3 regions of the Rhodomicrobium lacus genome follow, and region 2 is predicted to be linked to each of the others. Evidence: riboswitches for the same ligand, from Rfam matches in the RefSeq annotation. Region 2 holds a riboswitch; each other region holds the start of a gene.

Region 1 (8,051 bases), on a different contig from region 2:
GCGCGCCGTAAGCGTCGTGGCGCAGCCTGGCCAAAACCTGAAAAACAAACCCTTTCACCGCGATCTGATTGCGATTCAGCCGGCCCCTAGGCCAGCATGCCGGCAACAGCCCCGCTCGACATCGTCGCAAGCGTGCCCGACACGATCGATCTCGGCGCAAGTTCCACGATTTCCGAGCGCCTTTCGGGCGCCATCACAGTCATGCCGCCGATCATGATCCCGGCGCTGCCGAAATTGGCGAAACCGCACAGCGCATAGGTCATGATCATCTTCGAGCGCGGGCTCAGCGCGTCGGGAGGCAACCGCGCGAGGTCGAGATAGGCGGCGAACTCGTTCACGACGGTCTTTGTCGCCATCAGGCCCGCCGCCGTGTCGAGTTCGTTCGCACCGATACCGATGGCCCACAGCAGCGGTTTGAATACGAGCCCGAAAAGCTGTTGCAGCGTAATCGCTCCGCCGCCCGGAGAGGGAATGAGGCCCAGCCCGGCATTGACGAGATGAACGAGCGCCACGAAGACGATCAGCATCGCGATGATACTGGCGACGAGGAAAATGCCGTCGGTCGTGCCGCGCGTGATCGATTCGAGGGCGCTCGACGGCGGGTCGCTCTGTTCGAGCACCGCAGGCTCGCGCGCGCCCGCATCGAACGGCACCATGATCGCGGCGATGGCGAGCGCGGCGGGCGTCGAAATCACGGAGGCGATGAGGATGTTGCCGAGCGCGCCCGGAATGACGGGGCCGAGAAGCGAGGCATAGATCACCATCATGGTGCCGGCCACGCCCGCCATGCCGCAACTCATGAGCGCAAAAAGCTCGCCGCGCGACATCCGGTTGAGATAGGCGCGCACCAGAAGCGGCGCTTCCACCATGCCGACGAAAATGTGGACCGCCGCGCCGAGACCGAGCGCGCCGCCGATGCCGAGCGTGTTTCGCAGGATAAAGGCGAAGCCGCCGACGATACGCTGGAGGATGCCGAGGTAGAGCATGAGGCTCGCAAGCGCGCTGATGACGAGCACGAGGGGAAACGCCTTGAAAGCCAGAACGAAACTCGCGCCCGGCGTCACTTCGCTGAAGGGCAGGGGCGCGCCGCCGAGATAGCCGAAAACGAGCGCGGTCCCGGCGTCGGTCGCGGTCTGGAGAGTTCCGACGGCGTCGTTCAAGGTCGCGAAAACGGCTGTCGCCGGCGGAAACTCGATGCACAGCACGGCGAGGGCTGTTTGAAGCGCTATGCCGCCCGCGACGATGCGGAGGGGAAGACGCCAGCGATCTTCGCTAAGGCACCAGGCCACGGCCAGAAGCGTGGCAAGGCCCGCCAATCCATGCGCTACTTGCAAAATGCAGCCCCCGGCTTTTCCGGCTCGGTCTGCCGGACCGCGACGGCAATCCCGTGAAGGCCGCGCTTCGGTCTGGATTACACATTTGCTATTGGCGCGCAATCCTGTCCGAGCATTCCGGGCACTTCCTCGCAACGCGCTCGGTATCTAGCGAGTTGACGGCGGTCGACACGGGGTTCATCATCCGCTCGCCCGAGATGAGGAAGCCGGTGAAATTCCGGCGCGGTCGCGCCACTGTTAACGGTCCCCGAGCCGTGAGTCAGACCCTCAAATTTCTCGGCGTCATAACTCGAACGGGACGCGCAATCCCAAGGAGATATCATGACCGACATCGCCCACCGGCACGACGTCGCTGACGTGCCGAACCTTGTCATTCCGCTCAGCAGCATTCTTCCGTGGGCCATCTTCGGCGGCCTGATCGCGCTCCTTGCGATCTATTTCGTAGGCGCCGAACAGGGCGCGGTGGCGATCTTCGACGGCATGATGGTGCATGAAGCCGTCCATGACGCCCGCCATCTGCTTGGTTTCCCCTGCCACTGACGTCGGAGCGAAAATCACATGGCTGGTTCCTATCTCGCGCGCGGCATGCTCGCCGGGCTTCTCGCCGCGCTCGTCACTTTCCTTTTTGCCTATACGGTCGGCGAGCCGCCGGTCGATCAGGCCATTGCCTTTGAAGAACAGACCGCCAAGGCCGAGGCGGCCGCCAAAGAGGCACGCGGTGAGCCTGCTGCCGCAGAAGAACCCGAACTCGTGAGCCGCAAGGTCCAGAGTACGGCAGGGCTTCTCACCGGCCTCGTCGTGTTCGGAACCGCGCTCGGCGGGCTGTTCGGCATCGCCAACGCCTTCGCTCAGGGCCGTCTGGGGCGGCTCAGCCCGCGCGCGACGGCGGCATTCCTCGCGCTGGCAGGCTTTATCGTGCTCTATCTCGTGCCGCAGATGAAATATCCCGCCAACCCGCCCGCCGTGGGTTCGCCGGAAACGATCGGTATTCGCACCGCGCTCTATTTCGGCATGATGGCACTCTCGCTCGCAGTGGCGTTTGCCTCTCTGAGCCTCGGCAAGATCTTCGCCCATCGCCTCGGAGCGTGGAACGGTGCGCTTGTCGGCCTTGGCGTCTACGCGCTGGCCGTCATCGTTGCTCTGGAAGCGCTTCCCACTATCCAGGAAGTGCCGGAAAACTTCTCGGCGCAGACGCTGTGGCAGTTCCGGGCCGCGTCGATAGGAACGCAGGCACTCGTCTGGACGTTGATCGGCGCGTTTTTCGGGCTTTTCGCCGAACGCACCGTTGCCAGACGCATCGCGGCGAAGCCCGTGGCTGCATGAGGCGCATCGCCGATTACGGGGCGCTTCTGATGGCCGGGCTCGTCCCGGCCATTGTCTTTCTCGCGGTCGCGCCGGTCGCCGAGGCCCATAGAAAAAGCATCGGACCGACCGGGGGCATCTCCATCGAGAGCATCCCGCATGGGCAGATGGCTGTGATCGCGCGTCATCGCGCCGCGATTTTCGCGCTCGCCGACGCTCAGGTGAAGCCCGACGAAAAGCTCTGGCGTCTGCGCAACTATGCGGAAATCCAGTTTACAGCCTGCCTGTGGGGGCTCGCACCGTCGGCTCTCACCGACGAGGAAAGCCCCTTCAACGAATGCAGCCACGCCTATCTCGCGGCGACCATGGCCCTCCTCTCGCATATGGCGAGCCGGGACGGCGCGCGCGCGGAAACGAAGGCGCTCGCAGCGGCGGTCGAGCGCGATCTGCTGCTCGATGGAACCGGCGCGCTCTGCCAATGGTCCGGCGAGCCTTACAATACGGCGGATGTCGTCTGGCCCGAACTAGGCGCCATTCCTCGCCATGCGCCGACCGCGCTTGCTGCTGCGGGCCTGACGGCGGCGCTCATTGGCGGTGCTTGGGGATTGATGCTGCTGCTTCGGCGCATCGCGTCGAGGGATGCCTGAAGCGTTTTTTTCGCGTCGACGTTCGGTGAAGGGAGATAGTGGAGCGCCTCCGTTTCGATAAAGGCGCCCCATTCTGAGTGCGGCTACGCCGGATGCGCGCCGGTGCGAACGATGGTACCGACATGCTCGCCGCGCAGCGCTGCGGTGAGCCGCCCCGGCACGAGCCCGTTCACGATCTGCACGCGCTCGATGTGACGCGCGGTGGCCATCACCTCAAGCAGCGCGCGGTCGAACGGAAGTGTGCCCTCGTGCTTTGCGAGATCGGCGGCGCTCGTCTCCTTCAGGAGCTTCGCCCTTTTCCCGTCGGGGCCGTTCGGGTCGGTGGTGTAAACCCCGTCCACATCCTCCACGATCGTGAGGCCAGCCGCGCCGAGCGCGTCGGCGAGCAGGAACGCGCCCGTGTCGGCCCGATGGGGCGGAATGCGCGAGCCCGGAAACTCGTGGTTATGATAGGGCGGGAAGGCGCTGCCCACCACGGCACGGGCGGCCGAAAGGTGGATGGCGAGCTGGTCTGCCATGGTCGGATGCTCGATATAGGAGACGCCCTCAGGCGCGAGCAGCGACGCGAGGATGTGGCCGTTCTGGCCCGCCTCGCTTGCGGCGAGTGGCGCAAGAGAGCCGACGGGAAGACCGAGGTCCAGCCCCACGCCATAGAGATGGCGCGCGCGGATACCGGCGCCGGTCAGGATTAGGAGACGATGCTCCGGCAGCAGTTTCCGCAACTCGTCCACGATGGGCAGGATCGCCTCGTGGCCGCGGTCCAGGATAGAGCGGCCGCCGATCTTGACGACCTGCAGCCACGGCAGGATGCGGATGGGGCGCACGCCCGCGACGGGGGCGGTAAGCTGGCCGTCGAGGAGCGTCTGGCGTGCGAGCGGCGAGGCGACGTGTTTGATGGTGTTGGCAGACATTTCGGTGATCCCTTAGCTCGCAGTGATGATGGTGCCGACGTGTTCGCCGGCGAGGGCGCGCGTCAGGTTGCCGGCGACGAGGCCGTTGATGACCTGTACCTCGCGAACGTGCTTCGCCGATTTGAGCAGGTCGAGCATCGGGAATTCGAGGATCGAGTCGTGCAGCCCCTTGGCCTTCATCTCGTCGACCGATATCTTCGGGATGAAGGTGGCGTTCTTCGAAGTCTTCGGGTTTTCGGTGTAGAGGCCGTTTTCGTCCTTAACGAAGATCATCGCTTTCGTTCCGAACTGCTCGGCAACGAGGAAGCAACCTGCGTCGGTGCGATACGGCGGAATGACGGTATCGGCGGCAGGGCGCACCCATAGTCCGTAGGGCGGCATGCCGGAGAAAACCACGGCGTTCACCTCGGCCAGGTAGAGCGGCACAGCCGAGAGCCCCGCGTTGCTGACCGTGGAAATGCCATGCTTGGCGAGCAGCTGCCCGATCATTTCGGCGTTCTGGCTCGCGACCGATGCGCCGAGCTGTGAAAGCACGCCAGCCGGAAGGTTGAGCCCCGCCGCGATCGAATAGAGGTGTCGGGCGCGCGTGCCGGCGCCGGTGCCGATCAGCAGTTTGTGCGCCTTGCGGACGGCCACGATTTCTTCGACAAGCGGATAGACCGCCGAGCGGCCCCGGTCGATGACGCTCTGACCGCCGATCTTGATCACGGTGGCTTCGGGCAGAATCCGGTAATCTGCCGCCTTCTCCGCCGCAGACAGAAGGTCCGGATCTGTCAGCGAGCGCTGCATGAGGAGCGTCTCAAGCTCTGATGTCGTATTGGCCATTGGGGTGCCTTTTCGTAGTTTTTATGTATTTCCACTTTTGCTTTGCCTGGGTTGATATGATATTTGGCACCGCTTCAGCAATATACGAAAATAGTGCGTATTCCACGGCGTCCGGAAGAAACGGCAAAGAAGATCAAAATTCAGCGCGTTTCATCAATCGTTCGCATCAGGCGGCAGGCGAATTCAACATTCCATTGAACCGGAAGTTTCATCGGGAGGGTGCTTTCCGCTTTAAGTGCCGACAAGGCCCTGTTTCTGCTGGTAAAATGCGATCAGTCCGTCCGAGGGCGGTGCACGCACAAAGAGACGTGATGGCCTGAAGGGAAGCCGGAATGTTTCGCCCTGCGGAATCGCGCATTCTGCGGTATTATTTTCCGCATCCGAAATTTTCGCACCAAAGCCATGTCCGACTTTCTGACCACCCGTGAACTCGCCGTGCTGCTGCGGGTGAAAGAGCGCAAGGTTTACGAGCTTGCGGCCGCTGGAACGCTGCCGGTCCGGCGCGTGACCGGAAAGCTCCTGTTTCCGCGCGAGGAAATAGAAACATGGCTCGGCACCAGAAGCGGCGAGACCCCCGTCGTGGCTTCGGTCAATGGCAGGGAATCCGCCAGGCCCGCTGTGGTTGTCGGCAGCCACGATCCTCTGCTGGAATGGGCATTACGGGAATCGCGCTCGGGCATCGCGACGTTTCTCGACGGTGCGCTCGACGGTCTCGACCGCGCGGCGGCCGGCGAGTGCGTCGCCGCCGGATTGCATATTCCGGAAGCGTCCGGCTGGAATGTCGCCTCGGTCGCAGATCGCTTCGGCAAGGAACCGTGGGTGTTGATCGAATGGGCGCGCCGCACGCGCGGGCTTGTCATGCGGACCGATCTTGCGAGGAAGCCGCGCTCATTGCGCGACGCGAAGGGGCTCCGACTTCTTTGCCGCCAGCCGGAAGCGGGAAGCGAGCTGATTTTCAGTCAGCTGCTCGCTTGCGAAAAGCTGCGACCGCAAGACTTCAACCTCGTCGGGATGGAGCGGTCGGAATCCGATCTTGTTTCAGCCATCGCGGCGAATCCAGAAATTTCTGAAGTTTTGCGCACTTCCTGCGTTCCATGCGAAAGCCGAAGACCTCGGCGGCTACGACATATCCGGCTTCGGGACGGTCCATTTCAACGGAAGCTGAGCGCCGGCAAGGTCAGCCTCGCAGCAGGGGGGCGTGCCAAGCAATTTTCCGCGATCAGCCCGGATTTCCGAAAAGGGGAGCGAATAAAAAGTCCGTCTCGCCGATGCTCTGCACTGAGAATCCTGTTCCAAAAATAAGCCAAATATTAGCATGACGATAGATGTCGAAACCGGCGTTTGCCAATTTCTTGGCAAAGATATGCTGGATGCAAGACACGCGCGCTCATATAAATCCATCTATACCCGTTGCCGCCGGGCGTGGCCCGGCCTTCCGGTCCGTTATTCCGCCAGACACCATAAAAGCTGGAGCAATTCTTTGCCAAGAACGCCCTTCGCTGCCGTGATCGCATTTGCGGTCCTCGCCTTCTCGACACCAACCTTCGCGCAGACGACGATCTTCAACGTCTCCTACGATGTGACGCGCGAGCTTTACAAGGAGATCAACCCCGCGTTCGAGGCCGACTGGAAGGCGAAGAGCGGAGAAGCTGTCACGGTGAAACAATCGCATGGCGGGTCGAGCAAGCAGGCGCTTTCCGTCCTCAATGGCCTCGAAGCCGACGTCGTTACCATGAACCAGTCTCCCGACATCGACGTCATCGCCGACAAGGGCATCATCGCCAAGGATTGGCGCGACCGCTTCCCGTTCAAGGCTAGCCCCTATACGACCACCACCGTTTTCGTCGTGCGCAAGGGGAACCCGAAAGCCATCAAGGACTGGGACGACCTGACGAAAAAAGGGCTTCAGGTCATTGTGCCGAACCCGAAGACTTCGGGTAATGGCCGCTATACGTATCTCTCGGCATGGGGCTATTCCCTCCAGAAAGGCGGGGATGCCGCCGCCGCGAAGGATTTCGTCACGCGGCTGTTTGCGAACGTGCCCGTGCTCGACGGCGGCGGACGCGGTGCGACGACGACCTTCACGCAGAACCAGATCGGCGATGTTCTGATCACCTTCGAGAGCGAAGCCCTGGCGCTCGCCCGAGAGATCGGCGAGGACAAGTTCGACATCGTGTATCCGTCGATCAGCATCGAGGCCGAGCCGCCGGTGGCGGTCGTCGATTCGGTCGTCGACAGACGCGGCACGCGAAAGCAAGCGACAGCCTATCTCGAATTCCTGTTCTCACCGCAGGGGCAGGAGATCATCGCGAACCGCGATTTTCGCCCGCGCGATGCTGAGGTTGCCGCGAAACATGCGAGCCGTTTCCCGGCGCTGAAAACATTCACGGTTGAGGGGCTTCTCGGCGGCTGGGAAAAAGCACAGAAAGAGCACTTCGGCGAAGGCGGCGTCTTCGATCAGATCTTCCAGAAGTAAAAAGAGACAAGCGCGAGGGCGGACAGAAGGCTCGCTTCTCCGCCCTCGTCCCCACCAGAAGCGCTTTACTCCTCCAGTACGACGGCGCACGAGCGCGCGGCGACATGCACGCACTGCCCGGGCTCGATATCGAGCAATGCGGTTGTCAGCACCTCGAAGGTGGTCTCGCCCACGCGTACGAATGCCGACGCGTCGTGTCCCTTGAACACGAGGCTCGCGACGGTGGCGGGCACGCCTTCGCCACCCCCGGGCGCAATGCGGATCGATTCGGGGCGCAGCGACAGCCGCACGTGGCCGCTTGCGGGCCGGTCGAGGCTCACGCGCCCGAGCGGCGTTTCGGCAATCGCCCCGTTCGCGACGCCATCGAGGAGATTTGTCGAACCGAGAAAGCCCGCGACGAAGGCGTTAGCCGGGCGAAAATAAAGATCCTTCGGCAGGCCCGTCTGTTCGACGCGCCCCTGGCGGAGCACGGTGATGCGGTCGGCGAAGGACAACGCTTCCTCGCGGTCGTGGGTGACGAACAGAATGCCGAGGCCGCTCGCCTTCAGGATGTCGC
Region 2 (8,051 bases):
TGGCCGTGCCGGAACTCAAGAACGCGGTCGCTCGCGCCAAAGCCGCGAAGCCGGGCATCCTGTGCGAGGCGTCCGGAGGCGTGCGGCTCGTTACCGTGCGCGCCATCGCCGAGACGGGCGTGGACATGATTTCCGTCGGCGCCTTGACGCATTCGGTGAAGGCGCTGGATATCGGCCTCGACTTCTGAAAAGGAAAGCGAAAACAGGGAATTGAATCGCGCGGGCGTTTTCCGGATGCAAACGCAAGCCATGCAATATATGCATGGCACCCCGCTACTTTCGGCGAGAGACTTAAAGCCAATTGGACCGTCGCGGTCGAAGCAGTAACGTGCGCTGGTCGACCATCAACACCACTGATTTGCGACGTGTCATACAACGCCAGACGCTTTCTTCACACGCTCTTTGAAACGGCTGTCGCAGTGGCGCAGCCGGGCCGTTGTCTGCCGCATCATTTTCCTGAATGCCCGACCGACGGCAAGATCGTCATCATCGCCTGCGGCAAGGCGGCGGCGGGTATGGCGCGCATCGCTGAAGACCACTTTTCGCGGATCTGTCCGTCGCATGCCCTGACGGGCGTCGCCATCACCCGGCATGGCGAGAAGTCCGAACCCTTGAAAAAGCTGAAGCTGATCGAGGCGGCCCACCCGATCCCGGACGAGAGCAGCGTCGTCGCCGCCGCGGAGGCGATCAAGGCCGCGCATTCGGCGAAGGCGGGCGACCTCATCCTCACCCTGATTTCGGGCGGCGCCTCCGCGCTGCTCGTCGCGCCCGCCGGCAAGATCACGCTGGCCGAGAAGCAGGACTTGACCCGCACACTTCTCAAATGCGGCGCGCGCATCCATGAAATCAACTGCGTCAGGAAGCATATTTCGCGCATCAAGGGCGGACGCCTCGCCGCCTGCGCCTCGCCTTCGGCGATCCTCGTCACGCTCGCCATATCGGATGTGCCGGGCGACGAGCCGCAGACTATCGCTTCGGGCCTCACATGCCCCGACACAACGACGCTCGCCGATGCGCGGCGCATTCTGGCGAAATACGGCATCACGGCGCCGCGTTCCGTCGTCGAGGCGCTCAACGATCCCGTGAACGAAACACCGAAGCCGGGGCACGCGATCTTCGCCAATGCGCGTTACGAACTCGTCGCCACCGGCCGCGATTCGCTTCAGGCGGCGGGCGAAGTGGCGCGCGGCCAAGGCTTCGAGGTGATCATGCTGGGCGACTCGCTCGAAGGCGAGGCCCGCGACGTGGCCGAGATGCACGCACGTCTGGCCCGGCGCTGCCTTTCGGACGGGCGGCGCGTCGTGATCCTCTCGGGCGGCGAACTCACCGTGACCGTGCGCGGCAACGGCAGGGGCGGCCCCAACCAGGAATATGCGCTCGCCCTCGCCGCCGCCCTCAACGGCGAGCAAGGCATAGCCGCGTTCGCGGGCGACACCGACGGCATCGACGGCGGCACCGGCGATTGCGCGAACGATCCCGCGGGCGCGATCGTCGATCCCGGCACCGCGAGGCGCGCGGCGGCGCTCAATCTCCTTCCAGCCACATTTCTCGCCAATAACGACGCTACCGGCTTTTTCCGGCTCACAAACGATCTCGTCGTCTGCGGCCCCACGGGAACAAATGTGAATGACTTCCGGGCTATTGTTGTCGACAGCTCAATCAGAGATTAGTGTGAGCCAGCGACTCACGTGATTCCTGGAACACACGGATGATCTTGCAACGGCTTCCCATATCGTCAAGGCTGGCTCGCATGACGGCCTTGGCGGGCGCTTTTTGCATCGGGCTGGCCCTGCCGGCTCCGGCGAATGCCGAACTCAAGCTTTGCAACAGCACGTCCAGCCGCATCGGCGTCGCCATCGGCTACAAGGACAAGGACGGCTGGGTCAGCGAAGGCTGGTGGAACGTCGACAGTCAGTCTTGCGCCCTTCTCATCCAGGACAGGCTCCGCGCGCGCTTCTATTATGTCTACGCCTTCGACTACGACAAGGGTGGCGAGTGGGGCGGCGCCATCGCCATGTGCACCAACGACGTCGAATTCACCATCAAGGGCATCGATAATTGTGACGGGCGCGGCTTCAAGAAAAGCGGGTTCTTCGAAGTCGACACGCAGGAGCAGACGGACTGGACGGTAAAGCTCACCGATCAATCCGAAACGGCGCCTGCCGCGCCGATGGATACGAGCGGCGGGCCGCCCGCCGCCGACGCTCCCGCGCAAGCCGCAGCAGCCACCGCGCCGGGGACACGCCGCCGATGAAAAGAAAACGCCGCGTCAAGATCATAGCCACCCTTGGACCGTCGACCAGCACTCCGGAGCAACTCGAACGGCTTGTCGTGGCCGGCGCGGATGTCTTTCGGATCAACATGAGCCACTCCGGCCATGACGACATGCGCACCTACGTCGCCGCGCTGCGCGAACTCGAAAAGAAATACGGCCCCATCGCGATTCTCGCAGACCTTCAGGGGCCGAAGCTTCGCATCAGTTCCATCGCGGAAGGCAGCATCCAGCTCGAACGCGGTCAGACCATCATCTTCGATGCGAATCACACGCCGGGTACCGTTGATCGCGTGGGCCTTCTGCACCCCGAAATCTACGCGGCGGCCGAGCCGGGCCACACCCTTCTCATCGACGACGGCAAGCTTCACATGCGCGTTCTCGAAGCGCGCCCGGGGCGCATCGTCGCCGAAGCGATCACCGCCGGCGTGCTGTCGAGCCGCAAGGGCGTGAATCTGCCCGACGCCATCCTGCCGCTCGCATCGATGACCCCCAAGGACCGCAAGGATTGCGAAGCGGCTCTCGAAGCGGGCGTGGACTGGGTCGCCATTTCCTTCGTTCAGCGTGTCCATGACGTGCGCGACGTGCGCGCCATCGTGGGTGATCGCGCAGCCATCATGGCGAAGATCGAGCGCCGCTCCGCCATCGCCGAAATCGACGACATCCTGCGCGAGAGCGACGGCGTGATGGTCGCACGCGGCGATCTCGGGGTGGAGATGCCGCTTGAACAGGTGCCGGGACTTCAGAAGCAGCTCCTGCGCGCGGGGCGCGATCTCGGCAAGCCGGTCGTCGTCGCAACGCAGATGCTCGAAAGCATGACGTCATCTCCCGTCCCCACGCGCGCCGAGGTTTCCGACGTCGCGACCGCCGTTTTCGAAGGCGCTGACGCCGTGATGCTGTCCGCCGAATCCGCGACTGGCGCCTACCCGGTCGAGGCCGTGGCCACCATGGACCGCGTTGCGCGCGAAGTGGAAAAGGACGTGAATTACGAAAGCATCCTGCATTTTCGCGGGACCCCGTCCGACAAGACCGCCGCCGACGCCATCAGCGCGGCCGCTGCGTCCATTGCGGAGACGCTGAAGCTGAAGGCGATTTTCTGTTACACCGCGACGGGCAAGACAGGCCTTCGCGTCGCGCGGCAGCGACCGGCCCAGCCGATCGTTGTGCTGACGCCCGTGATCGAGACCGCGCGGAGGCTCAACCTCGTCTGGGGGCTGCACTGCGTGCAGACGTCAGACCCTGCAAACACGGGCGAGATGGTGCGCGGTGCCGAGGAAGTTGCGCGCGCTTCCGGCTATGCCGACGATGGCGACCGCGTCATCGTCTGCGCGGGCGTGCCGTTCAAGCGGCCCGGCAGCACGAACATGCTTCGCATCTTCACTATCGGCGAGGACAGCGGCAGACCGCACTGAGGCGCGGCGGGGGTGTACCGAGACCGCCTAGTCTGAATCGACGCCTAGATGGGAAACGCTGTATGGGTAATCCACAGCACTTTAGCCTCGAACTTCCGCAGCGTTGCCTGCAGTTGCTGGAAGAGCTTTGGCCGCACGCTAAAAATTGTCTGAATGCTAAGAATCCTGAGCTTGGATCGCTTACAACTACTTTTTTAATTTCCATGTCAATACCTATTATCGTTTTCCCCATTGAGAGAATCGAGCGGCATCGTTACGCTCAAGCTAAAAATTATGCCGATGATCGGCACAAAAATCCTGAAGTCGCACAAAGTATTATAGAGACCTTAGCGGGAAATAAATTTGAAGACGCCCCATTTTTTGCAAAGGATTGTTGGAGTTTTGTACGCTCGCCGATTTTCAATATCTCTGATAGGCTTCCGGACGACACCGCAAATTCACTCGCAGCGGATGATGCCTTTCTTGCAGCAAAGAAGATGCCGACATCTCAATGGTGTAGCATCTTAAGGAATGCGATGGCGCATGGCGGTATCGGATATCTTGATAATTCTGGGAGAACTAGCGAAGATCAACCGGTTACGATGCTGGTGTTTGCAAGCGGCAAATACACAGGCAAAGGTAAATATAGAACACTGACCGAAATCAATCTTTTAAGAATTAGCACAGAGAATTATCGCATTTTCCTGCGTTCGTGGGTGACTTGGCTAAAAAAAGAAAATTTTATATTCAATAAGCCGTTCGATCTCCCGCAAGCTGGATGGTTGGGCGGCGATTTTGCCGCCCTTGATACAGAAATTATAGAACCGTAAGCTTCTGCAGATTCACGAGTTCGGCGATCCCCTTCTTCGCGAGCGCGGTCAGCTCGGCCATGCGTTCCTCGGAGAACGCGCCCTTCTCCGCCGTCGCCTGAATTTCGACGATCTGACCCTTGCCGGTGAAGACGAAATTCGCATCCGCCTCGGCATCCGAATCCTCGGGATAATCGAGATCGAGAACCGCTTCCCCCTTGTAGATGCCGCAGGAGACCGCCGCGACGTTGTCCTTCATGGGCTCGCCGCGCAGCATGTCGCGTGCGCGCATCCACTGGAAGCAATCGTGCAGCGCGACCCAGGCGCCGGTGATCGACGCGGTGCGCGTGCCGCCATCCGCCTGCAAGACGTCGCAATCGACCATGATCTGGCGTTCGCCGAGCGCCTGAAGATCGACCACGGCGCGGAGCGACCGCCCGATCAGACGCTGGATTTCCTGGCTGCGTCCGGACTGATGGCCGGTCGTCGCCTCGCGGCGCGTGCGGTCGGAGGTTGCGCGCGGCAGCATGCCGTATTCGGCCGTGATCCAGCCCCGTCCCTGCCCTTTCAGCCACGGCGGCACGCGGTCTTCGAGGCTCGCCGTGCAAAGCACATGCGTGTTGCCGAACTTGATAAGGCACGATCCTTCCGCGTGATGCGAAAAGGCGCGCTGGAAACTCACGGGGCGAAGGTCGCCGGCCTGCCGTTTCGAGGGGCGCATGCAATTTCTTTCTTTTCGGGCGCGCTGCTTGCGCGAGGCCCTTTTATAAGTCTCACCTTACCGCAGCCGGGCGGTTTAACCCGGCTCGATTGTGAAGTTGGGCATCCTTATTCGAACGCCGTAGCGGACAGTAGGCCAGCGTTTTTCGGGTATCAACGGCTTTCGGCCGCCCCCGCGTCGCTTTGATCCTTCGCCAAATGCCGCAGACGCACGCGAGCGAAGTCGCTTACATTGCGTTCGCTTCGGTAAGCGCGGGCCTCAGACCGTTCAAGCTGCCTCTCCGATCTTCAAATTTTGCGCCGTCGCCGCCAGTCGTGGGCACCTGCGAAACGCGTCTTTTGCTTCCGAGTTTTCGGTCCACGAGCGAGGCGCGGCGCCGCCGCACAAAGCCGCGTCTAGCCGAACCACCACCACCAGTTCACGACGAGCACGAAGGTAACAAGGATCAGCGCGAGGATGATCAGCGTCTGGATATGAGCGGCGACCCAGTTGCGCCATGTCTCCGGCGCTTCGCCCGCCTCCTGCCCCATCGAGCCGAGGATCAGAAGCCCGAGAACCCCAAGAATGTAAATTCCCGCCGGATATTGTTTGCATTGCCCGCAGGACCAGCTGTCGAGCCACATCAGCCCGATAAGCGTGCCCGCGACCAGAAATGTGATGAAAGCCAGTACGCCGAGGCTGATGATAATTACAAAACGCGTGATATCAGCACACGTCATGCCTCCCACTCCCTTTGACGCAACAGTACTTTCGGTTTCAGCGCCTGCCATGCCAGCGCCTCCCTCCACGCAACGAGACGATTTTCGTAAAACTAGCAGGGCAGCGTTAATCATGCGTTTCATGCGGCGCCCCCCAAGCGGCAGCGGGCGCCGTTGGAGCTACGGCTATTTGCGCCAACTGTTGCATGCTTGAACAGCTTGTGGCCGACGCGCCACAGCTTGCGCGTAACATGCCGAATTGCGGCATTTGCGTGATTGCGGCGCAAGCTTCATGCAAGCTATGCCTTAAGCCGATGGTCCTCCGATGAGGATAATAGGGAACGCGGTGAGGGACGACGTCCGTAATCCGCGGCTGCCCCCGCAACTGTAAGCGGCGAGCGATGCGCCAAAGGCCACTGGGAAACCGGGAAGGCGGCGTTGAGTTTTGACCCGTGAGCCAGGAGACCTGCCATCAGCCGTGGTCACGCGCGAACACGTCGGGCGGGGTGTCCTGATGGGGGCTTGGAATCCGCTCAACGCGGCGTTCCTGACTTTGGTTCGTGGTGACGTGTCACGTTCCACGAGGCCCAATATGCCCGCTCTATACCCGCGCGCCCGCTCCTGTGTCGCTTTCGTCAGCCTTGTCGCGTTTGCCGCGAATGCGCAGGCGCAAACCGCCGCCCGTTCCGATACCCTGCCGCCCGTCGTCGTGAAGAAGGACGGGGCCGAAAAGCAGAAGAAGAAAGCCGCCGCTCCGAAGAAAAAGAAGGAGGCTCCAGCCGTTGCGCAGGGTGCCGCCGAACCCGCGCCGGATGCCATTCCCGGCGAGCCGTCGAAGGACGTGATCTATTCCGCGAACCGCGTCGCAACCGACATCTCCAGGGTCGGCTCCGCGGTGACGGTCATTACGCGCGACGAGATCGAGGCGCAGTCCCGCACCTACGTGCAGGATTACCTCGCGCAGGTGCCGGGCGTTTCCGTGGCGCAGACGGGCTTGGGCGGCACCAGCACCTATTCGATCTGGGGCGCCTACGGCCGCAATGTGAAGGTGCTCGTCGATGGAATCGACGTATCGGATCCGACCGGCACACAGGTTTCCACGGCTCTTGAGCACGTCCTCGCGGGGGACGTCGCACGCATCGAAGTGCTGAAGGGATCGCAGAGCCTGCTCTATGGCGGCCAGGCGGTCGGCGGCGTCATTGCAATCGATACGGCACGCCCCGTACTTGGAGCATCGCTCTCGGGCTCAGGCGAAACAGGCGCTTATAATACACAGCGCGGAACCGCGAGCGCGGCTTACGGCACCGAAAACGGCTACGCCCGCTTCACGGTCCAGAGCGTGCGCAGCGACGGCTTTTCGGCCGCCGCGCTTGGCAGCGAAGACGACAGCTATCGAAACCTGACCTTCAGCGGGTCCGGCGAATATAAGGTGTCGAACGAGGTGAAGGTATTCTTTGCCGCGCGTTCTGTTGATGCAAACCTCAAATACGACAGTTCCTATGACGGATATGGTCTGGCGAAGGATGGATGGCCCGGGACACAGGCTCTCACGAGTCAGCAATCCGGCCGTCTGGGGACCGAGGTGACGCTCTTCGATGGCGCTTTGGTCAATACCGTTTCGCTTCAGGGAATGCGGCTTGATCGAGATACGAGATATTGGAGCGCCGCATACGATAACAACTGGAACGCCATTCCCGGCATGGGCTCCATCGTTGCCGACTCCTATGACGGGGACCGCTGGAAGGTCGATTATCTGGGTACTGCGAAGGTGACGAGCTGGGCCACAGCAGCCGTTGGGGCCGATTATCAGGAAGAAACCGCAAAAACCGCTTCCACCGTTCAGCATGAAGCTGATCTTGCCGGCGTGTTCGGCCAGCTTTCAGTCGAGCCGCTGAAAGGACTTACGCTGACTGGCGGCGGTCGTAACGACCATCACAGCACCTTCGGCGACTTCGACACCTACCGCTTCACCGGCGCATATTTTTATGAGCCGACGCAAACCAAGTTCCGCGCAAGCACCGGAACCGGCTTCCGCGCCCCGAGCCTTTACGAGCTCTACGCGCCGTCCGGTCTCGGGAATACGGCGCTCAAGCCCGAACAAAGCGAGAGCTGGGACGTTGGTTTCGATCAGTGGTTCGAAAACCGGCGCTACCGTTTCAG
Region 3 (8,051 bases), on a different contig from region 2:
CGTACTCAGATCGGGCGTGTCCGCGCTCGGCTGCGTGCTGCCGGAGCCGGTCGACCACAACCATCCAGCTGCGCGCGATGTGGCCGACCGGCTCCTGGCTTCGCTGGGTTCCATGCTGCTCTACTGGCATCACTTCGCGCATAATGGCCGCCGCATCGAGGTGCACACCGACGACGATTCCATCGGCGGGCACTTCCTGCACCTGCTGCATGGCGAACGCCCGCGCGAAAGCCACGTCCGCGCGATGCACACCTCGCTGATTCTCTACGCCGAGCATGAGTTCAACGCGTCCACCTTCACCGCACGCTCCATCGCGAGCACGGGATCGGATCTGTATTCCGCGGTGACGGGCGCGATCGGTGCGCTGCGCGGGCCGAAGCATGGCGGCGCGAACGAGGCGGCCTTCGAGATCCAGAAGCGTTACAATTCAGCCGATGAGGCGGAAGCCGATATCCGCCGCCGCGTCGAGGCTAAAGAGGTCGTTATCGGCTTCGGCCATCCCGTCTATACGGTCGCCGACCCCCGCAACAAGGTCATCAAGGAAGTCGCCCGCCGCCTGTCGCACGAGGTCGGCGCGACGAAGATGTTCGAGATCGCCGCGCGCATCGAAAGCGTGATGGCGGAGACGAAGAAGATGTTCCCGAACCTCGACTGGTTCAGCGCCGTGTCCTATCACCAGATGGGCGTTCCGACCGCGATGTTCACGCCGCTGTTCGTCATCTCGCGCACGAGCGGCTGGGCGGCGCATATCATCGAGCAGCGGCAGGACAACAAGATTATCCGCCCGTCCGCGAATTATGTCGGCCCGGAAAACGTAGCGTTCGTGCCGCTGGAAGATCGCGGGCGCACGCCTGCGCCGTCTCCCGCGCGTGCGGCGTAGGGAGCGGACATGCCTTATCTCAACGGTTTCGACCTGCCCGACCAGACGGCGGGCTTCCGCTTCCGCGAGCTTCTGGAGCGTCGGGGCATCCTGAAACTCCCCGGCGCGCATAACGGCATGGCGGCGCTGCAAGCGAAGGCTGCGGGCTTCGATGCGCTCTATCTCTCGGGCGCGGCGATGACCGCGTCCATGGGGCTGCCCGATCTCGGCATCATCACGGTGGATGAGGTCGCGTTCTTCATCCGCCAGATCGCGCGGGCGAGCGGCCTGCCGCTGCTCGTCGATGGCGACACGGGCTATGGCGAGGCGCTGAACGTCATGCATATGGTTCGCACCTTCGAGGATGCGGGCGCGGGCGCTGTGCATATCGAGGATCAGCTTCTGCCGAAGAAATGTGGGCACCTGAACGACAAGAAGCTGGCGGACGCCCGCGACATGGCCGCGAAGGTGGCCGCCGCCGCAAAGGCGCGCCGCCATCTCGTCATCGTGGCGCGCACCGATGCCGCCGCGAGCGAGGGGATCGACGCGGCCGTGGCGCGTGCCCGGCTTTACGTCGAGGCGGGCGCGGACGCGATCTTCCCCGAGGCGCTGACGAGCGCGGCCATGTTCCAGGAATTCGCGCGGCGTCTGCCCGGCGTGCCGCTGCTCGCGAACATGACCGAGTTCGGCCGCACGCCGCACTTCACGGCAGCACAGTTCGAGGCGTGGGGTTACGCGATGGTCATCTGGCCCGTCTCGTCGCTTCGGGTCGCGAACAAGGCGCAGGCGAAGCTTTACGCCACGCTCGCGCGCGACGGCAGCACGGAGGCGATGCTCCCCGAAATGCAGACTCGCGCCGAGCTTTACGACACCATCGGCCTCGCCCGCTACGAGGCGCTCGACGCCTCCATCGTGCGGACGGTGCTGCCGCAAACATAGATCGACATCGGCATATAAAGATGTCGTTATATCGAGATTGACGACGGTGCCGATCTCGATCACACTCATTTTCCGTCGCGGTCTGCGAGCGCATAGCCCGTGGCCAAGAGGGAAGCCGGTGCAAGTCCGGCGCTGCCCCCGCAACTGTAAGCGGCGAGTTTCGGCCCACCCATGTCACTGAGGCAATCGCTTCGGGAAGACGGGCCGAAGCGACGACCCGCAAGCCAGGAGACCTGCCGCGACGAAATCGAAGTCCTCGGGCGGGGTGTCCCGGTGGAGCGGTTGCGGCCCGCCGACTGGCGGCGTTCGCGCGCGTCCCATCACAGCCTTGCCCCAACGCAATGGGGTTAGAACGTGTCTTCCAGCATAAAAATCGCAACGCTCGGCACGCCGCGCATCGGACCGCGCCGTGAGCTTAAAACCGCGCTCGAAGCCTACTGGGCGCACAGGATCGGGGAGAAGGAACTTCGCGAGACAGCGGCCCGGCTTCGCGCCGACAATTGGGCGCGACAGAAGGCAGCGGGCGTGACGGTCATTCCGTCGAACGACTTCTCCTTCTACGATCAGGTGCTCGACACGAGCGTGATGGTCGGGGCCATTCCTGAAATCTACGGATGGAAAACCGGCGGCGTCACCCTCGGCACCTATTTCGCCATGGCGCGGGGATCGCAGGGAGCGGACGGCGAAGGCGCCTGCGGTTGCCCGCACGCGAACCACGGCGCGCCCGCGCAGGAGATGACGAAGTGGTTCGACACGAATTACCATTACATGGTGCCGGAGTTCACAGCGGGGCAACGCTTCACGCTGGCCTCGCTGAAGGCCGTTGACGAATATCGCGAGGCGCAGCATCTCGGCTATGAAACGCGGCCCGTTCTGCTTGGGCCGGTGACGTTTCTCAAGCTTGGCAAAAGCAAGGATCCCGCGCTCGACCCGCTCACGCTGCTCGACGCCCTGCTCCCCGTCTATCTCGACGTGCTCCGCCGCCTCGCCGCCAACGGCGCGGAATGGGTGCAGATCGATGAGCCGTGCCTCGTGCTCGATCTCGACGCCGCCGAGCGCGACGCGCTGAAGACGACCTATCGCCGCTTTGCCGATGCGCTGCCGAGCCTCAAGATCATGCTGGCCACCTATTTCGGCGCGCTCGGCGATAATCTCGATACCGCGCTTTCGCTCCCCGTGGCGGGGCTGCATCTCGATCTGTCACGCGCTCCGCAGCAACTCGACGATGTGCTGGCGAAAGCGCCGCGCGGCCTCGTGTTGTCGCTCGGCGTGATCGACGGCCGCAACGTCTGGCGCGCGGACCTGGCCGCGATCCTCGACCGGCTGGAACCCGTGGTCGCGAAGCGCGGCACCGATCACATACAGCTTGCGCCGTCCTGCTCGCTCCTGCATGCACCGGTCGATCTGGAGCTTGAACGCGATCTCGACGCCGACGTGAAAAGCTGGCTTGCCTTCGGCGTGCAGAAGATGGGAGAGCTTTCCGCGCTCGGCCGCGCGCTCTCGGAAGGCCGTGCGGCAGTCGCGCCCGCGCTCGAAACCGCGTCCGCAGCGCTTGCCGCGCGGCGCGCATCGCCCAAGGTGCATGACGCAGCCGTAAGGCAGCGGCTCGCAGCCGTGACGCCGCAGATGGCGCTCCGTCGCGCGCCCTATGCCGAGCGTGCCGCCGTTCAACGCCGCCGCTTCGGCCTCCCGCTGTTCCCGACGACAACCATCGGCTCCTTCCCGCAGACGGCAGATGTCCGCAAGGCACGAGCCGCCCACGCCAAGGGCGCTCTGACTGAAGCCGAATACGACTCGTTCCTTCGCGAGGAAACCGCGCGCACGATCCGCTGGCAGGAAGAGGTGGGCCTCGACGTGCTCGTGCATGGCGAGTTCGAGCGCAACGACATGGTGCAGTATTTCGGCGAGAAGCTCTCCGGCTTCGCGTTCACGAAGAACGGCTGGGTGCAGTCCTACGGCTCGCGCTGCGTGCGCCCGCCGATCCTCTATGGCGATGTATCGCGCCCCGAGCCGATGACGGTCGGCTGGTGGCACTTCGCGCAGTCGCAGACCGACCGCCCGATGAAGGGGATGCTCACCGGGCCGGTCACGATCCTCAACTGGTCCTTCGTGCGCGACGATGTGGCGAGAAGCGTCGCCTGCCGGCAGATCGCACTCGCGATCCGCGACGAGGTGGCCGACCTCGAAAAGGCAGGCGCGCCGATGATCCAGATCGACGAGGCAGCGCTTCGCGAGGGGTTGCCGCTGCGCCGCGCGGACTGGAAGACCTATCTCGACTGGGCGATCAATGCGTTCCGTCTCGCGTCTTCGGGCGTCGCCAACGAAACGCAGATCCACACGCATATGTGCTACTCCGAGTTCAACGACATCATCGACGCCATCGCGGCCATGGATGCGGACGTGATCTCCATCGAGACCTCGCGCTCGAAAATGGAACTGCTGGATGCATTCAGAAGCTTCAAATATCCGAACGAGATCGGGCCCGGCGTTTACGATATCCATTCGCCGCGCGTGCCAAGCGTGCTTGAAATGACGGCGCTCCTCAAGCTCGCACGCGAGCGGCTGTCCGACCGCCAGCTCTGGGTCAACCCGGACTGCGGCCTGAAAACGCGCCGCTGGGAGGAAGTGCGCCCGGCGCTCGAAAACATGGTCGCCGCCGCCAAGGCGCTTCGGTCCGCTTCCTAAATCTCGGCATAAACGATGGCTCCGTCTCTGATGGAGCCATCGCCTGAAAGGCTGGCTGATGTGCCTCGAAGGCCCAGTCAAAAGCCAAGCGGTGCCCACTTTTCGTATCTCTGGCACACTATCAAGTACATCGTGGCGCGCCTTCTGAATTTGGCACGGTTCCTAGAACATTTCAAAAGTAGCTCCGCCAGCAGCGATAAAAATTGTTTCAAGTAATCTGTGGTTTTATTGCCGCTCTGCGGTTGACCGCGTCCGCTCGACTCAGCTAGCAGATACACGCATGGGCCGCAAACGTAGGTATCCACAATCAGGAATAGTCGAAAGTGGTGTTGGAAGAGAGAGCCGAAACTCCATGAAGCGGGGATGAATTGCGCGACACGGCTTCAGGCCTCTGCGAGGATGTGCGCCTCAAGGTGCCGATCGGTGCCCTTTTCGCCGCTGCGGTGCTGCTATTTCCAGGTGGCTTCGATTTCGCGCTTGCGGACGAGAAAGACGGGCTGCCGGAACAATCGGTTGCAACCAGCCTCAACGGAGGACCGGACAAGGACTTTCGCGCGGCCCTTGCGAAAAAGGGCGTCACTTACGGCATCAATTACATCGGTGAGGGCTGGAGCAGCTCCGGCGGCAGGGAAGACAACACGACCTATCTCGGCCGCCTCGAAATCCTTGTCGACGCGGATCTTGAAAAGCTGTGGGGTGCGAAAGGGCTCACCTTCCACGTCAACGGCTATCAGATCCATGGTGCCGGGCTGGAAAAATATCTTGGCTATCCTCTCGATTACATCAGCTCCATCGAGGCGCTGCCATCCACCCGCCTTTTTGAGCTTTGGGTCGAACAGAAGTTCGGGGAGCGCGTTGCGGTGCGCGCGGGGCAACTCGCAGTCGACAGCGAGTTCATGACCTCCGAAACCGCCGGCAAGTTCATCAACTCCTCATTCGGCTGGCCCGCCATCTGGGCGACCGACCTGCCGAATGGCGGCAACTCGTATCCTTTAGCCACGCCCGGCGCGCGCGTGAAATTCGATATGACGGACAAGCTGACCTTTCTCGGCGCAATCTATAATGGCAATCCCGCCGGCTGCGTGGACGGGCAGCGCTGTAACCGCAACGGGACCGACTTCCGCCTGCAAGACCCTCCCTTTGTCGTCGAGGAAATACAGTACAAGTACAATCAGCGAACGAAGGACGGCGGAAAAGACGGCGACAAGAAGGGGAAAGAGAAGGATAAGGAGAAGGGGGAAGCGTCAGCCGCCCTTTTCAGCCTTCCCGGCGTGTTGAAATTCGGCGCGTGGCAGCACTTCGACAATTTCCGGGATGTCTACTCGGGAACGCTCATCGATGCCGATATCAATGTGTCGCCGAGGGGGTTTTGGGGAAATTACGGCTTCTACGCGCTGGCCGATCAGCAGATTTATCGGCTGGCCAGCGATCCGGAGAACGGTGTTTTCGTCTTTGCGCGCGTCGCGGGTGCGCCGTCCGACCGCAACATCGTGAATTTCTACATCGACGGCGGCGTCTTCTTCCGAGGTTTTGTTCCAGGCCGGTCGGAAGACACCTTCGGCGCGGCGCAGACATATGCCCATATCTCGGGCGACGCCCGCGACGCGGATCGTTATATCGCGGATTATGCAGACCCGTCCTATCGTGTGCGCAGTTTCGAGGCCGTGGCGGAAGTCTTCTACAAGTTTCAGATCGCTCCAGGCTTCGCGGTCCAGCCGGATCTGCAATATATGTGGAACCCGGGCGGCGGCATCGCGGAAAACAAGGACGCGGTCTACGGCAGCGTTCGTGTCAGCATCGCCTATTGATACGATGACCCGGCAGCCCCCGCAGCACTTCAGCCTGCGCGAAAATGCTTCGACAGCTTCAGCGCCTGCGCCTGATAATGTGAGCCGATGTCATGCCCATATAGGCGCGCGGGCGGTTCGGAAAGCGGCTCGTAGCTTAGCCGCCCGATCATCTGTCCGTCTTCGAGGATGAACGGAACCTTGTGGCTGCGAACCTCCAGCACCGCGCGGCTGCCATTGCCGCCAGCCTCCGCCATGCCGAAGCCCGGATCGAAAAAGCCCGCATAGTGGACGCGGAATTCACCCATCAGCGCATTGAACGGTTCCATCTCGGCGGCGTGGGTGGCGGGCACGCGCACGGCCTCCTTCGAGGCGAGGATGTAAAACTCGTCGGGATCGAGGATCAGGCGGCGATGATGGGTGACAGCGATCGGCTCCCAGAACTCGTCGATGTCGTAAGCGCCCGCGCGGTCGACATCGATGACGCCGGTGTGGCGCTTGGCGCGATAGCCGATGAGCGCGCCCGGTTCGCCGCCAAGCTCGACGGATAGCGACACCTCGCGCGGCTGGCCTCCCGCCTCGGCCGGAGCCGCCACGCCGCCGCCGCTTGCATCGCGGAACCGTATCTGCGAGAGGCGCGATCCCGTGCGCACGAGGATTGGGAAGGTCTGCGGGCAGATTTCGAGCCAAAGGCGCCCCTTGTAGCCCGCGCCGGTCTGATCGAAGCCGGGGCCGTGGTCCGCGATGACGCGTGTGAACACGTCGAGGCGGCCGGTCGAGCTTTTCGGGTTGGCGATACCCGAGATGGACGGCGGCAGAACGAGCGTCTCGTCGATCTCCGCCACATAGACGCAGCCCACTTCAAGCACCGCGCCGGGGCCAAGGTCGATGGTGTGCAGCTTGAAGCGCTCGATCTGATCTTCCGTCTTCGTGCCCGGCCCCGGAATGAAGCTGGCGCGGACGCGAAACGCGCGGCGGCCAAGCCGAAGATCGAGGCTCGCCGGCTGGATCTGTCCCTCACCGATGGGCGCGGAGGCCGCAATCGCGCCCTCGGCGACGAGCTTCGCAATGGCTTGCGATGGAAGGATGCCAGACGCTTTCACGCTCAGGGAACTTGTCATTTCAATGCAGTCATTTGTTAGCGGGTCGCCATGGGACGATCGCAAGCATTATCAGCCCAAGGCTGGCGAGTCGACCGTCAGGCACCTTGTACCAGAGGTTAAAGGCGCCATCCCGCACACCCAAACGCGCGCAAGGAACGGTTCCATGCGCCTCCCGCTGTCAGGGCTGCTTCTGAAATTGTCTGGCTGCCGTCCTTTGAGGCCGTGCCCGAGCGTTCAGCCGTGCCTCGGCCAGCGCAAGCCATTTGCGGCAGCTGGCGAGTTGCAGATTGCATCGCACGTCGACGCGCGGCTTTTGCGGGGCAGTCGGCGACTTTGCTGACGACAGAGCGACGGTTACGGCGCCGCCGCTCTCGGCTTCGCGCGCCGATCGCTCGATGAGCTGGCGGGCCGTCATGCCGGAAAGGAAAGGATTGGCCCGCATGGCGGCATCGCCGAAGATGCCGGAGACGCGCTCTTCGGGCTCGGCTTCGAGTACCCTTATCGCGGTGGCGGCTCCGGCGAAAAAGGCGAGGCGAAGATTGGCGGGGGTCGGCGGCTGGTTCTTTTCTGCAAGCGCGGCGGCGTTCTCGCGCGTGAAAAGCAACGCCACCGTCCGCGAAATGGCGTAATCGGTGCGAAGCGCGAGAATCTCGAAATCGGTTTTGCCCGCCGCGAGGT

Evidence for each region. A riboswitch is a leader RNA that binds a small molecule or an ion and turns the genes downstream of it on or off. The one in region 2 is predicted to bind cobalamin.
Region 1: another riboswitch for cobalamin. It lies ahead of EK416_RS07225 (CbtB domain-containing protein); the one in region 2 lies ahead of EK416_RS00895 (TonB-dependent receptor plug domain-containing protein).
Region 3: another riboswitch for cobalamin. It lies ahead of metE (5-methyltetrahydropteroyltriglutamate--homocysteine S-methyltransferase); the one in region 2 lies ahead of EK416_RS00895 (TonB-dependent receptor plug domain-containing protein).

What each region holds. Positions count from the first base shown of each region.
Region 1 covers NZ_RZNF01000004.1:205,394-213,444, reverse strand. Annotated here, with positions in the region: gene EK416_RS07230 (NupC/NupG family nucleoside CNT transporter) at 87-1,337, opposite strand; cobalamin riboswitch at 1,477-1,617, shown strand; gene EK416_RS07225 (CbtB domain-containing protein) at 1,656-1,874, shown strand; gene EK416_RS07220 (CbtA family protein) at 1,893-2,657, shown strand; gene EK416_RS07215 (hypothetical protein) at 2,654-3,283, shown strand; gene EK416_RS07210 (amino acid kinase family protein) at 3,367-4,194, opposite strand; gene EK416_RS07205 (amino acid kinase family protein) at 4,207-5,019, opposite strand; partial or broken gene EK416_RS18175 (helix-turn-helix domain-containing protein) at 5,422-5,517, shown strand; gene EK416_RS07200 (substrate-binding domain-containing protein) at 5,638-6,321, shown strand; gene EK416_RS07195 (sulfate ABC transporter substrate-binding protein) at 6,500-7,495, shown strand; gene EK416_RS07190 (ABC transporter ATP-binding protein) at 7,561-8,051, opposite strand, start outside.
Region 2 covers NZ_RZNF01000002.1:39,374-47,424, reverse strand. Annotated here, with positions in the region: gene nadC (carboxylating nicotinate-nucleotide diphosphorylase) at 1-188, shown strand, start outside; gene EK416_RS00925 (glycerate kinase type-2 family protein) at 366-1,670, shown strand; gene EK416_RS00920 (DUF1036 domain-containing protein) at 1,751-2,254, shown strand; gene pyk (pyruvate kinase) at 2,251-3,684, shown strand; gene EK416_RS00910 (hypothetical protein) at 3,747-4,493, shown strand; gene rph (ribonuclease PH) at 4,480-5,193, opposite strand; gene EK416_RS00900 (hypothetical protein) at 5,589-5,912, opposite strand; cobalamin riboswitch at 6,190-6,379, shown strand; gene EK416_RS00895 (TonB-dependent receptor plug domain-containing protein) at 6,484-8,051, shown strand, end outside.
Region 3 covers NZ_RZNF01000012.1:1,663,692-1,671,742, reverse strand. Annotated here, with positions in the region: gene prpC (bifunctional 2-methylcitrate synthase/citrate synthase) at 1-880, shown strand, start outside; gene prpB (methylisocitrate lyase) at 890-1,798, shown strand; cobalamin riboswitch at 1,860-2,053, shown strand; gene metE (5-methyltetrahydropteroyltriglutamate--homocysteine S-methyltransferase) at 2,153-4,483, shown strand; gene EK416_RS17040 (carbohydrate porin) at 4,852-6,291, shown strand; gene EK416_RS17035 (2'-deoxycytidine 5'-triphosphate deaminase) at 6,321-7,391, opposite strand; gene EK416_RS17030 (hypothetical protein) at 7,552-8,051, opposite strand, start outside.